One region of the Faecalitalea cylindroides genome, then DNA from elsewhere that is predicted to be linked to it. Evidence: a T-box and tRNA genes for the amino acid it is inferred to sense, from the RefSeq annotation. Region 1 holds a T-box; the other holds one or more tRNA genes.
The links. A T-box is a leader RNA that pairs with one kind of tRNA and senses whether it is charged. The one in region 1 lies ahead of serS (serine--tRNA ligase), so its partner is inferred to be a tRNA-Ser.

Region 1 (6,958 bases):
ATACTCCATAAATTTCTCTTACATTATCTACAGTAATATTAGATGAACAATATGCGATACATTGATCTAGAATGGATAAAGAATCTCTCATTCCTCCATCTGCCAGCTGAGCAATCAAAGAAATAGCTTCTGGATCAATTTCAATCTTTTCTTCTTTACATACGATTGATAATCTTTTTTCAATGTCTTTTTGAGACACTTTATTAAAATCAAATCTTTGACATCTAGATATAATAGTAGGAATAACCTTATTAGGTTCAGTTGTTGCTAAAATAAATACGACATGTGCAGGTGGTTCTTCAATTGTCTTTAATAGGGCATTGAAAGCACCGGTAGTCATCATATGAACCTCATCAATAATATAGACTTTATATTTACCCTGCATTGGAGCATATTTTACCTTATCAATCAAATTACGAACTTCATCTACACCATTATTTGAAGCAGCATCAATTTCGATGATATCTGGATGTGAACCATTTTGTACCATTTTACAGTTGGTACATTTTCCACAAGGTTTATTAGATTCATCTTCACAATTCAACATTTTCGCAAATATTTTCGCAATTGATGTTTTTCCAGTTCCTCTAGGACCGCAGAATAAATATGCGTGCGCAATACGATTTTGCACAATTGCATTCTTTAATGTTTGTATAATAAGTTGCTGACCAACTACTTCATCAAAATTGGATGGTCTATACTTTCTATATAGTGCCTGATATGCCATATTATCACTCTTTCTAATGCCTATATTATATCAAATGTATATTCATTTTTGTATGCACAAAAAAAGACCAGTCAAATGACTGGCTGACTATAAAATATTCAAACATAACTATTTTATTTGCTTTGATTTCATTCTTTTTTCTTTAAAAAAAACTTTTAACAGTTGAGAACACTGAGGTTCAAGAATACCTCCTATATATTCAGGATGATGATTATATTCCTTTACATCAAATAGTTTAGTACAGGTTTCAACACTTCCACCTTTTGGATCATATGCACCAAATACTACTCTTTTTATTCTTGATTGAATAATAGCCCCAGCACACATTGGACATGGTTCTAGAGTAACAAATAAATCACATTCATCTAATCGCCAGGAATCCAATTTACGACATGCTTTTTGGATAGCTAATATTTCAGCATGTGCTATGCTTTGATTCATCTTTTCTCTTTTGTTGTAAGCTCTTGAAATAATCTTACCATCTTTTACAATTACGCAACCAATTGGAACTTCATCAATTTCTTTTGCTTTAAGTGCCTGTTTGATTGCTTCTTTCATCATCTTGTCATCATTCATATGATCTTCCTTTATATAAAAAAACTACTACACATGATAGAGCATACTTAAGGCTGCTTCGTTCCCGACCTGACCTGATTCATAAGATATCATTGTAGTAGCTTATATATATTAACATAAATATGATTCAATTGAAAAGTATAAACTTATTTTTTATGATACACTATAAGTAAAGAAGGACATAATATGGCTACATATGTAATGAGTGATATTCATGGTCTTTGGGATAAATTCGAAAAGATGATGGATCTCTTAAATTTAAAAGATAATGATAAAGTATATTTCCTTGGTGATGTGATTGATAGGGGAGCTGACGGAATCAAAATATTACAATATATTTTAAATGATCCTCATTTTACCTTATTGATGGGAAATCATGAATATATGATGTATCAGGCCCTAGAAGAGGGAAAAGGAAAATTAGAAATCAACATGGAATATATTCAATGGGTATTGAATGGAGCTCAGCCTACGATCGATGCTTTTTTAGAACTTGAAGTATCAAGGCAACAGGAACTATTTAGCACAATCAAAAATCTTCCGGTTGCAATTACAGATCTTGTTGTAAATGATAAAAAGTTTTATTTAACGCATGGCTGCTATTCTGAATTGGAAAAGGAAGGAACTCTCTATTTAAAAGATATTGATGATCCTATTCTCTTTGTTTGGCAGCGTGTAGATCCAAATGAAGTAATCTTACAAGATAAAATTCTTGTTGCCGGCCATACGATATCTACTTATTATCATGGAAAGTATGAAATCTTTCATAATAAATCTGATATCATGCAATCCAATTATATTGATATTGATTGTGGCTGTTCCTGCAATAATGAAGATTGTCAGTTTGCTGCATTGAGATTGGATGATATGAAAACATTTTATGTGAAATAAAAAGCTATTGGCATATAACCAATAGCACTTTTTTTATCCTATTTTTTTAGTTCCTCCCATATATGGTTGTAATGCTTCAGGAATCAATACACTTCCATCTTCCTGTAAATTATTTTCTAAGAAAGCAATCAACATTCTTGGTGGAGCAACACATGTATTATTTAGAGTATGTGCAAAGTATTTATTTCCTTTATCATCTTTTACACGAATCTTTAAACGTCTTGCCTGAGCATCTGTCAAATTAGAACAACTTCCTACTTCAAAATATTTTTTCTGACGAGGAGACCAAGCTTCTACATCTACAGATTTACATTTAAGATCTGCCAAATCACCAGAACAACATTCCAATGTACGTACAGGAATATCTAAAGTTCTAAAGAACTCAACTGTATTCATATACAATTTTTTAAACCATTCCATACTTTCTTCTGGTTTACAAACAACGATCATTTCTTGTTTTTCGAACTGGTGAATTCGATAAACACCACGTTCTTCTATACCATGTGCACCTTTTTCTTTTCTGAAACATGGAGAATAAGAAGTATATGTATAAGGAAGATCTTTTTCATCTAAGATCGTATCAATAAATTTACCAATCATAGAATGTTCACTCGTTCCAATCAAGTATAGATCTTCACCTTCAATCTTATACATCATACCTTCCATTTCCGCAAATGACATTACACCATTTACTACAGAACTGCGAATCATGTAAGGTGGAATAACATATGTAAATCCTTTATTGATCATAAAATCTCGTGCATAGCTGATAATAGCTGAATGCAATCTAGCAATATCTCCCATTAAATAATAGAATCCATTTCCAGCTACTTTTCTTGCACTATCTAGATCAATACCGCTTAATCTTTCCATGATTTCTGTATGATATGGAATTTCAAAATCTGGAACAACTGGTTCGCCATATTTTTCCAATTCAACATTTTCAGAATCATCTTTTCCAATAGGAACGCTGTCATCAATGATGTTTGGAATCTGCATCATCTTATTCTTTACAGATTCACGAAGTTTTTCTTCTCTTTCTTCCAAAGCATCCAATTCTTCAGCAATCTCAGAAATTTGAGCTTTGATAGCTTCAGCTTCTTCTTTTTTTCCTTGAGACATCATAATTCCAATTTCTTTTGAAATTTTCTTTCTCTTAGAACGAAGATCATCTGCATGTTGCTGAGCTTGACGAAGTTCTTTATCTTCTTTTAAAACTTCACCAACCAAAGGGATCTTCTCATCCTGAAATTTTTTTCTCATGTTCTCTTTTACAACTTCAGGATTCTCACGCACAAATTTAATGTCTAACATTTCAATCCTCCTAAAATAAAAAAGAGACATTCCACCCAATAAAGGGACGATGTCTCGCGTTGCCACCCTTCTTATCTTAAAAATAAGATCTCTTGACATGATAACGGTATGTACCGGATTTTACTACTAAATTCATAAAATCACTCAAAGGTGCTTTTCAAATTGAATTTCATCGATATTTTCACCAGCCATATCGTCTCTATGAAAAAACTCAATTTTACTTTTCCTTCTCAAAGCTTTTACTATATCTTTATACCATTCTTTTGAACTTTCTGCAAACAAATAGTAAAATATTCTATAGGAATATTCATATGAAAAAAGGAAAACACTATGATTCGAAAAATGAATTCATCTGATTTTGAAAAAGTTTATAAATTGGTATGTGATTTGGAAGAAACATGTTTTGATCTTGATAAGATGAAAATGATCATGAACGAGCTTATTCATTCACATGATATTTTTGTCTTTGAAGACAATGATAATATTATTGGATATCTCGATTTAAAAATTGAATACCAGATGCACCATTGTGATAAAGTGGCAGAAGTTATTGAATTTTGTGTTGATTCAAAACATCGAAGCCAACACATAGGCGCAAAATTATTTGAATACGCAAAGACATATGCCAAAGATAATGGATGTGTTGTATTAGATTTAACAACCAATCAAAAACGTCACCGTGCTCATAAATTTTATGAAAACCATGGTATGGATCAAACTCATTATAAATACACATTAAATTTGATAGATTAAAAAGAAGGCACCTATTCATATGAATAAGTGCCTATATTTTATTTCTCGCTTGTTTCTTCTTCCTCATGATCAACAAGAGTTACCTTGGTAACTTTTGCATCATCTGTCAGATTGATCAATCTTACACCCTGTGTATTTCTTCCGTATATACCTACATTTTGTAAGCTGGTACGGATCATGATACCTGAACTTGATACGATCATAACATCTTCATCCCCGTTAACAGCTTTTACGCTGACTAGTTTTCCGGTCTTTTCTGTAATATTGATCGTACGAACACCTTTCTTACCGCGAGAAGTCAATCGATAATCTTCTAAATAGCTTCGTTTACCATATCCATTTTCACTAATAGATAGAATTGTCTTTCCCTCATTCGATAAAGCTACACCTACAACTTCACTTCCATCACAGTTGAATCCTGTTACACCGGCAGCGCTTCTTCCCATGACACGAATTTGATCTTCATTGAATCGTACAGCCTTTCCGTTAGATCCGGCAATGATAATTTCATCATTTCCTGTCGTTAACTTCACAAATGCCAATTCATCATCTTCTTTTAAACTGATTGCAATCTTACCATTACGATTAATGTTCTCAAATTCACTAACAGAAGTACGTTTTACAATACCATTTTTAGTAACAAATAGTAAGTTCTTAAATTCGATATCATTAAACTTATAATCTTTTGGTACAGGTTGTAAAGTTTTGATTTGTTCACCTTTTTCCAATGTTAATAAGTTTACGATAGGAATTCCTTTTGAAGTACGGGAAGCATTTGGTACATTGAAACCTCTCATTCGATAAACACGACCTGTATTTGTGAATAACAAAAGATAATCATGTGTAGACATAGAGATCATTGTATCAATACTATCTTCTTCATTTAGCGTTAAAGACTTGATACCTCGTCCACCACGATTTTGAGCTTTATATGTATCAACACTCTGGCGTTTGATATAACCAGATTCAGTCAACATAATGATCACATCTTCTACTGGAATCAAATCTTCATCTTCCATATCAAAGCTTGCATCACTAATTTCGGTTCTTCGATCATCACCATATTTTTTATTGATTTCAGTTAGATCATCACGAATGATCTTTAATACTCGATCATGATTAGCGAGAATATCTTCTAAATCAGCAATTGTCTTCAACAATTCCGCATATTCGCTTTCAATCTTATCTCGTTCTAATCCGGATAATCTTCTTAACTGCATCGCAAGAATTGCCTTTGCCTGGATTTGTGTTAATCCAAAAGCATCACATAGTTCTTGAACAAGCCCTGCCTCATCTTTTTTAGAAGAACGAATTAAATGAATAACTTCATCAATGTGATCCATTGCGATCTTTAATCCTTCTAAGATATGAGCTCTATCTTTTGCCTTTTTCAAATCAAATTGTGTTTTTCTTACGACAACATCCACTTGATGATCTATATAATCTAAAATAATGTTCTTTAATGGAAGCTGTCGAGGGCGCCCGTTTTCCAAGGCAAGCATATTAATACCAAAAGATGTCTGCAAAGGTGTCAATCTAAATAATTGATTTAAAATGACTTCTTCCTGTACATCTTTTTTAAGCTCCATGACAATTCGAATACCTTCACGGTTACTTTCATCATTTAAATACGTAACACCTTGAATGGCTTTGTCACGAATCAATGATGCCATCTTTTGAATTAAAGTTGCTTTATTGACCTGATATGGAATTTCGTAGAAAATAACACGTTTCTTACCATTTTCCATTTCTTCCACGCGGTATTTAGAACGAATAATAATAGAACCACGTCCTGTTTCATAAGCTTGGCGAATACCTTTTCTGCCTAAGATGATTCCACCAGTAGGAAAATCAGGTCCTTTAATAATTTCCATTAACTCAGGAACAGTAATATTTTCATCGTCCATCACCGCAAAGATTGCATTGATCGTTTCCGTTAAATTATGTGGTGGAATATTAGTTGCCATACCTACCGCAATTCCCACAGATCCATTGATCAATAAATTTGGAATACGGCTGGGAAGAACGGTTGGTTCTGTTTCTTCGCCGTCATAATTTGGTTCAAAGTTAACTGTTTCTTTTTGAATATCTCTCATCATCTCCATAGAGATCTTAGACATACGAGCTTCGGTATATCGCATGGCAGCTGCACCATCTCCGTCCATGGAACCAAAGTTTCCATGACCATCAACTAATGGATAACGATATGAGAAATCCTGTGCCATTCGAACCATTGCATCATATACTGCAGTATCTCCATGAGGGTGATATTTACCAATTACTTCACCGACGATACGTGCACTTTTTTTATGTGCGACACTGGAAGTAATATTCAATTGATTCATCGCATGAAGAATTCGTCTATGAACGGGTTTCATTCCATCTCGTACATCCGGTAAAGCTCGTTGTACGATTACAGACATTGAATAATCAAGAAATGCTTCCTGCATCTCTTTGGATATTTCAACATCTTCTATCTGGTCATATTTTTTATTTTCTTCCATTTCATGACCTCCTATTAATAGTCAAGTTTTGCGTAAGTTGCATTTTTAGTAATGAATTCGCGACGAGGTTCTACATCTTCTCCCATCAACATGTTGAATACATTATCTGCTTCCATCGCATCATCTATCGTAACTCTTTTTAATACACGGTTTTTTGGATCCATCGTAGTTTCCCATAACTGTTCTGCATCCA
Region 2 (6,958 bases), on a different contig from region 1:
GAGATCCATGGCAGGTATTGGATTTCCAGCATGTAAAACCAGGTAAGGGAGCTGCAATCTTAAAAACAAAGATGAAGAATTTAAAAACAGGCAATACACAGGAAAGAAACTTCAATGCCTCTACTAAATTCGAACAGGCAAATATCTCTAAAAAAGCAGCTCAGTATTCTTATCAGGCTGACTCAACTTATTATTTCATGGATATGGAAACATATGATACATATGAATTGACAGAAGATCAGGTAGGCTTCAATAAATACTTCATCGTTGAAGGTGCAGAAGTTCAATTGATGTTCTTTGAAGGATTATTATTGTCTGTTTCAGTACCGGAAAAAGTAGAATTAACGATTACAGAAACAGATGCTGCTATCAAAGGGGCACCATCTAACCAGACAAAAGATGCAGTAACAGAAACTGGTTTATCATTAAGAGTTCCTCAGTTTATTGAACCAGGAGAAAAAATCGTTGTATTCTCAACAGATGGAAAGTATGCAGGAAGAGCTTAATAAGCTCTTTCTTTTTTACCTATGAATAAAGTTGTACTTATTACTGGAGGAGCTCAAGGTATCGGAAAAGCTATTGCCTTGGAACTGGCCAAAAACCATTATGATATTGTGATCAATTATTTGACTTCTCATGAAGCGGCCGCAAAACTAAAAGAAGAAATCATAAATACATATTCGGTTCGATGTTTAACAATTTGTGCGGATGTATCGGATGTAAATCAAGTGGATCAGATGGTCAGAAAAATTGAAGAAAAATTAGGCGGTGTTGATATTCTGGTCAACAATGCCGCAATTGATCTTTCCAATTTATTCCATTTAAAAACATCCGAAGAATTTAAAAGGACCTTGGATGTAAATGTAGTAGGAGCCTTTAACTGTGCTAAAAGAGTTTATAGACATATGTTAGAGAAAGAATACGGAAGAATTATCAATATCTCTTCTACCAATGGAATCAATACGTATTATCCAATGTGCATTGATTATGATGCATCTAAAGCTGCCTTGATATCACTAACACATAATCTGGCTTTTGAGTTTGCACCGTATGTAAATGTAAACTGCATCGCTCCTGGATTTATTGGAACCGAAAATGAATTAGATGGCTATGATGAAGAATTTTTAAAAGAAGAAGTAGAAAAAATCATGGTCAGTCGCTATGGTGATCCTAAAGAAGTTGCGTATCTGGTTAAATTTTTAATTAGTGACGAAGCTGATTTTATTAATAATACCGTTATACGAATTGATGGAGGACAAAAAGGAAGCTGTTAGAAATTTTCTAACAGCTTTTCTCTATTTATTCATATTTGTTAGTGCTAGTAGGATAGATAGCTTTCCATATTCTAAGCTTAGTCCACCCTGCATATATAATGTATAAGGTTCAACCACTGGAGCATCGGCACTTAATTCGATCGTACTTCCCTGTGTAAAACTTCCTGCTGCCATAACTTCATCAAATGGATAACCAGGCATTGGAGCTGGTAAGACACGAACAAAGGAATCAATTGGACTTGTTGCCTGAATGCCTTGTGTGAAATTTACAAGGTTTTCTTTTGTGCCAAGTTCTAAAGTTTGAATGATATCGGTTCTTTCTTCGTTATAGGCAGGAGATACATTTTTATATCCCAGCTTCTCTAACATGTATGCCGTAAAAACAGCCGTTTTTAAAGCACTTTTTACAGCGCTTGGTGCCATGAAGATTCCCTTAAAGAATGAGTTGTTTAAATTAAAGTTTGCCCCTAGATCTTTTCCAATACCAGGTGCGGTCAATCTTTCGGCAACCATATGGATCAAGTCGGCATTTCCTGCAACATATCCACCTGTTGAGGCAATTCCTCCACCTAAGTTTTTCATCAAAGATCCAACGACAACATCTGCACCAATGTGGCCAGGTTCTAGTTTTTCAACTAGCTCACCATAACAGTTATCAACCATAATGATGACTTCTGGAGCTACTTCTTTAATTTTTTTGATGATTCTTTCAAGCTTTGCGATAGTTAAAGATAAACGATGAGAGTAACCTCTAGAACGCTGTATTTCGATCAATTTTACATTTCCTTGTTTCAAACGTTCAATGATCTTGTCATCATCAAAATCATCATTTACTAAATCAATTTGTTCATACTTAACTCCATAAGCTTTTAAAGATTGTGTAGATTCACCAATGATGCCAATCATTTCCTGTAATGAGTCATAAGGTGCTCCAGAAATTGAAATCATAGTATCTCCATGTTTTAAAAGAGCTGAGAGTGTTAAATAGATTGCGTTTGTTCCACTCATGATCTGAGGGCGAACCAATGCATCTTCACACCCTAATACACTTGCGAAGATCTTTTCAATCTTGTCGCGTCCTTCATCATAGTTTCCATAACCGTTAATATCCGCAAAATCAGAGTATGATACTTGATTTTCAATAAATGCGGATAAGACTCGATTTGAATTATGTAAACATATATCATCAATATTTTGGTAAATATCTTTTAATACAGAATCAGATTCTTCTGCCATAGCTAATAGTTCTTTATCAATTTGTTCTAAGATCATAATTGCCTCCTAAAAAATTACGCCTCAATTATTATACATGATTTAAATATAATAGAAAGAAAACATCAAGAATTACAAAAGAACTCTTGATTTTTTTATTGATCTGGCGTAATTTCAAAGAGGACAAAAAATGAAGATGTACTCAAGAGGTCCAAGAGGTCGCACTCGAAATGCGATAGGTCTGCAAGGGCGCGTGGGTTCGAATCCCACCATCTTCGCCATAAGTTAGTTTCTCCTTTATATAAAGGAGTTTTTTATTTTGTGAGAAGATTTTGAGAAAGATTACTAATTAAGATAATTGTCATAACTTTTTCGAGGGCTTTTCTTGACTTATTGTAGAAAACAATGTATTTTGTAAACAATGACACAGGGTGAAATAAGTAATAAAAACGAAAAAAAACAGAAGACTCGACATACGTTAAATGAACTCTTGGTTTACCTCTTTAACTATATTTTATATATTGAGGCAAACAACTTGAAACAAAAAGGAGTAGAGCTATCGATCAATGAGGTTCATATTCTTGAACGTATTGAAAAGGCCAGCTCCAATACGATGAGTCATTTAGCTAGAACACTGATGGTCACATCAGGAACTCTAACGACCAATATATCTCGTTTAGAAAAGAAAGGATATGTTGAACGATATCGAGATGAAAATGATCGTCGCATTGTTCGCTTAAGAAATACGCCTAAAGCGCTTGAGGTATTAAAGATTCATGATGAATTTCATGAAAATATGATCAATAAGGCAATTGGAGATCTTGGTTTAGAAGAAAATGAAGTCTTGAATGCCACACTTGAAAATATATTAGAATACTTTAGTGATATGTATTCAGATCAGAAAAAAGGTGCATAAATCTGTCCGTTTGGGCAGATTTTTTTAATTTCTTGTAAAAAAATATAAATTTTGACTATCAAACTATTTACTTTGAGTGTCAAAGTAATTATAATACACTCGTTAAATGTTTTGAATGTCAAAGTAAATAGGAGGAAAAATTATGTTTGAAGATATCAAAAAAGTATTGATCGATGCGATCAATGTAGATGAAGAAGAAATTAAACCAGAAGCTAAATTGAATGATGATCTAGGAATCGATTCTTTGGCAGCTGTTGAGTTGGCATTGGAATTAGAAAACGAATTTGATATTCGTATCGAAGATGAAGAGCTTGCGAAACTGGAAACAGTTCAAGACGTAATCGATATCATCGAAGCAAAAAAGAAGTAAATCGTCGAACACAGTGAGCTAAGAGATCTTGGCTCATTTTCAATAAGAGGAGTGATGGGTATGGAAACTAAGCAAGTCAAAGAAATTATCGAAATCTTTGAAGCAAGTAATCTTTCACATATGGAACTTGAAGAAGGCAATCTAAAGATTCGTTTGGAAAAACCAACAGGTCCAGCACAAAGTATTCCTGTTTCACAGATCGTGCATACACAAGTAGAACCAAAACCAATAGAGGATGAAAACAAGATTGAAATTACTTCTCCTTTGGTAGGAACATTTTATCGTGCTAAATCACCTAAAGATAAACCATATGTCAGTGTAGGAGACATTGTGCATAAGGGAGATGTCGTATGTATGGTAGAAGCAATGAAAACAATGAATGAAATTCAGTCAGATCAAGAAGGTATCGTAAAAGAAATCTGTGTGGAAGATAGTTCTATGGTGGAATACGGACAAGTACTTGTCGTATTAGGAGAACTTGAATGATTCGCCGTTTATTGATTGCCAATCGTGGAGAGATAGCTGTTCGAATCATTCGTGCCTGTAAAGAGTTGGGAATTGAAACAGTTGTTGTATATTCTACGGCAGATAAAGAATCACTTGCGGTCCAGCTGGCCGATCAGGCAGTCTGCATTGGTCCAGCACCTGCCAAAGACAGTTATTTAAACATGGGTTTGATCGTACAAACGGCATGCTCAACAGGTTGCGATGCGGTGCATCCAGGATATGGATTTCTAAGTGAAAATGCTAAATTTGCCCGCCTGGTGCAGGAATGCGATATGACTTTTGTAGGCCCAAATCCTAAATTGATACAAATGATGGGTGATAAGACACAAGCTCGAAAACTGATGAAAGAAGCTGGAGTTCCTGTTGTTGAAGGATGCGAGGATGCCTTAAACAGTGTTGAAGATGCTAAAAACATGGCGGAGTCAATTGGCTATCCTGTTATTATCAAAGCACGTCTAGGCGGTGGTGGTCGAGGTATGCGAATCGTTTATAAGGCCGAAGATCTTGAAAATGCCTATACCGAAGCCAGACAGGAAGCCAAAGTATGTTTTGAAAATGATGAAGTGTATATGGAACGGTATGTTGAAAATCCAAAACATATCGAAGTGCAGATCTTAGGGGATCATTATGGACACGTGGTTCATTTGTTTGAAAGAGATTGTTCATTCCAAAGAAAAAACCAAAAGATCATTGAAGAAGCACCATGTACAGCTTTGACTCGTGATAATCGAGAAAAACTGTTATCACAGGCTGTCAATGCTGCAAGATTGATTGGATATGATTCAGCCGGAACGATGGAATTCTTGATGGATAAACAAGGAAATTTCTACTTTATGGAAATGAATACAAGAATTCAGGTGGAACATCCTGTTACTGAAGCTATAACGGGTGTCGATTTGATCAAATGGCAAATCAAAATAGCATCTGGCCAGCATCTTACATTAAAGCAGGAAGATATTCAGTGTCATGGACATGCGATGGAATGTCGCATCAATGCCGAAGATGTTGCACATGATTTTGCGCCAAGTCCAGGGCCAGTTACATTTATGCATGTGCCAGGAGGACATGGAGTTCGTGTGGATACAGCTGTATATAATGGTTCTATTATTTCCCCATACTATGATTCGATGATCATGAAATTGATCGTTTCAGCTGGAAATCGTTTGGAATGCATTAAAAAAATGCGTGCCAGTTTGGAAGAAACAATTGTTTCCGGGGTAAAGACCAATATTGAATTTAACTATTTAACGCTGTATCAAAAAGAGTTTATAGAAGGAAGTCATGATATTGGCTATGCTCCAATATTGTTGAAGAGGTTAAAAGAAAATGGACAATTTATTTAAAGAGAGAAAGAATCGCCTGGATGTTTTTCGTAAATGGCGTAAAAAACCTATCCCTAAGGCTAAAGAGATTCCAGATCATGTATTCATGAGTTGTTCACATTGTCATACCTCAGTGGCCATGATGGATCTAGTATCCAATCATTATGTGTGTCCTAAATGTCATCATCCATTTAAAATTTCTGCCAGAGAAAGAATTCGTCAATTGATCGATGAAGGAACATTTAAAGAAACAGATGCCAAGATGATCAGTGTTGATCCAGATGATTTTCCTGGATATAAAGATAAATTGGAAAGACTTCAAAAACAAACGGGCATGAAAGAAGCCGTGATTACAGGAGCGGGAAAGATCAAAGGCCTTCCATGCGTGATTGGTGTAATGGATTCTAATTTTTTCATGGGAAGCATGTCAGCGGCTGTAGGAGAAAAGATTACTAGAGCTATAGAGCTGGCCACGAAGAAAAAACAACCTTTGATTTTATGTTGTACAAGTGGAGGTGCCAGAATGCAGGAAGGTATCTTATCTTTGGTGCAAATGGCAAAAACTTCAGCCGCAATGAAAAAGCATAGTGATGCAGGATTGTTATCGATCATTGTTTTGACACATCCAACAACGGGAGGTGTCAGCGCCAGTTTTGCGATGTTAGGAGATATCATTTTGAGTGAACCTTATGCTTTGGTTGGTTTTGCGGGTAAAAGAGTGATTGAAGATACGATTCATGAAAAATTGCCAGACAATTTCCAGACCGCTGAATTTGTTTTAGAGAAAGGTTTTATCGATCGAATCGTACCTCGTGAAAAGATGAAAGAAGAGCTTGGAAGACTCTTGTCATTCCATTGTAAAAGGAGCATATCATGAATCTTAAAGAAGCACAGCAGAAAATAAATGAAATAAAGATTCAACAGATGCAGATCGATGAAAAAGATCTGGATATGTGGAATGACTATCAAAGACAAATTGAAACAATTCAAAAAGAAACCGTTCTGACACCTTGGGATCATGTTGAACTTGCCAGAAGACCTGATCGACCTAAAGCCCAGGATTATATCGATTTATTGTTTGATGAATTTATTGAATTACATGGAGATCGTAAAAGCTTGGATGATCCAGCCATGTTATGCGGCTTAGGATCATTTCATGGAATGCCGGTAACGATTCTTGCACAATCCAAAGGAAAAACAGTTGAAGAAAATTTAAAGCAGCACTTTGGAATGCCTCAGCCAGAAGGATATCGTAAAGCGCTTCGTCTAGCCAAGCAGGCAGAAAAGTTTAATAGACCGATCATTACTTTTGTCGATACACCGGGGGCTTATCCGGGTAAAGAAGCCGAAGAAAAAG

Region 2: it encodes a tRNA-Ser, which carries the amino acid that the T-box ahead of serS (serine--tRNA ligase) is inferred to sense. The anticodon was not compared.

What each region holds. Positions count from the first base shown of each region.
Region 1 covers NZ_JAQLXG010000002.1:31,803-38,760, reverse strand. The annotation lists gene dnaX (DNA polymerase III subunit gamma/tau) at 1-727, opposite strand, end outside; gene PND65_RS01515 (nucleoside deaminase) at 836-1,303, opposite strand; RNA gene ffs (signal recognition particle sRNA small type) at 1,315-1,412, opposite strand; gene PND65_RS01505 (metallophosphoesterase) at 1,490-2,194, shown strand; gene serS (serine--tRNA ligase) at 2,228-3,508, opposite strand; T-box leader at 3,548-3,751, opposite strand; gene PND65_RS01495 (GNAT family N-acetyltransferase) at 3,839-4,261, shown strand; gene gyrA (DNA gyrase subunit A) at 4,300-6,765, opposite strand; gene gyrB (DNA topoisomerase (ATP-hydrolyzing) subunit B) at 6,780-6,958, opposite strand, start outside.
Region 2 covers NZ_JAQLXG010000011.1:30,765-37,722, forward strand. The annotation lists gene efp (elongation factor P) at 1-506, shown strand, start outside; gene PND65_RS06865 (SDR family NAD(P)-dependent oxidoreductase) at 528-1,274, shown strand; gene PND65_RS06870 (methionine gamma-lyase family protein) at 1,296-2,546, opposite strand; tRNA gene PND65_RS06875 (tRNA-Ser) at 2,679-2,767, shown strand; gene PND65_RS06880 (MarR family winged helix-turn-helix transcriptional regulator) at 3,022-3,402, shown strand; gene PND65_RS06885 (acyl carrier protein) at 3,545-3,772, shown strand; gene PND65_RS06890 (acetyl-CoA carboxylase biotin carboxyl carrier protein) at 3,833-4,258, shown strand; gene accC (acetyl-CoA carboxylase biotin carboxylase subunit) at 4,255-5,622, shown strand; gene accD (acetyl-CoA carboxylase, carboxyltransferase subunit beta) at 5,606-6,478, shown strand; gene PND65_RS06905 (acetyl-CoA carboxylase carboxyltransferase subunit alpha) at 6,475-6,958, shown strand, end outside.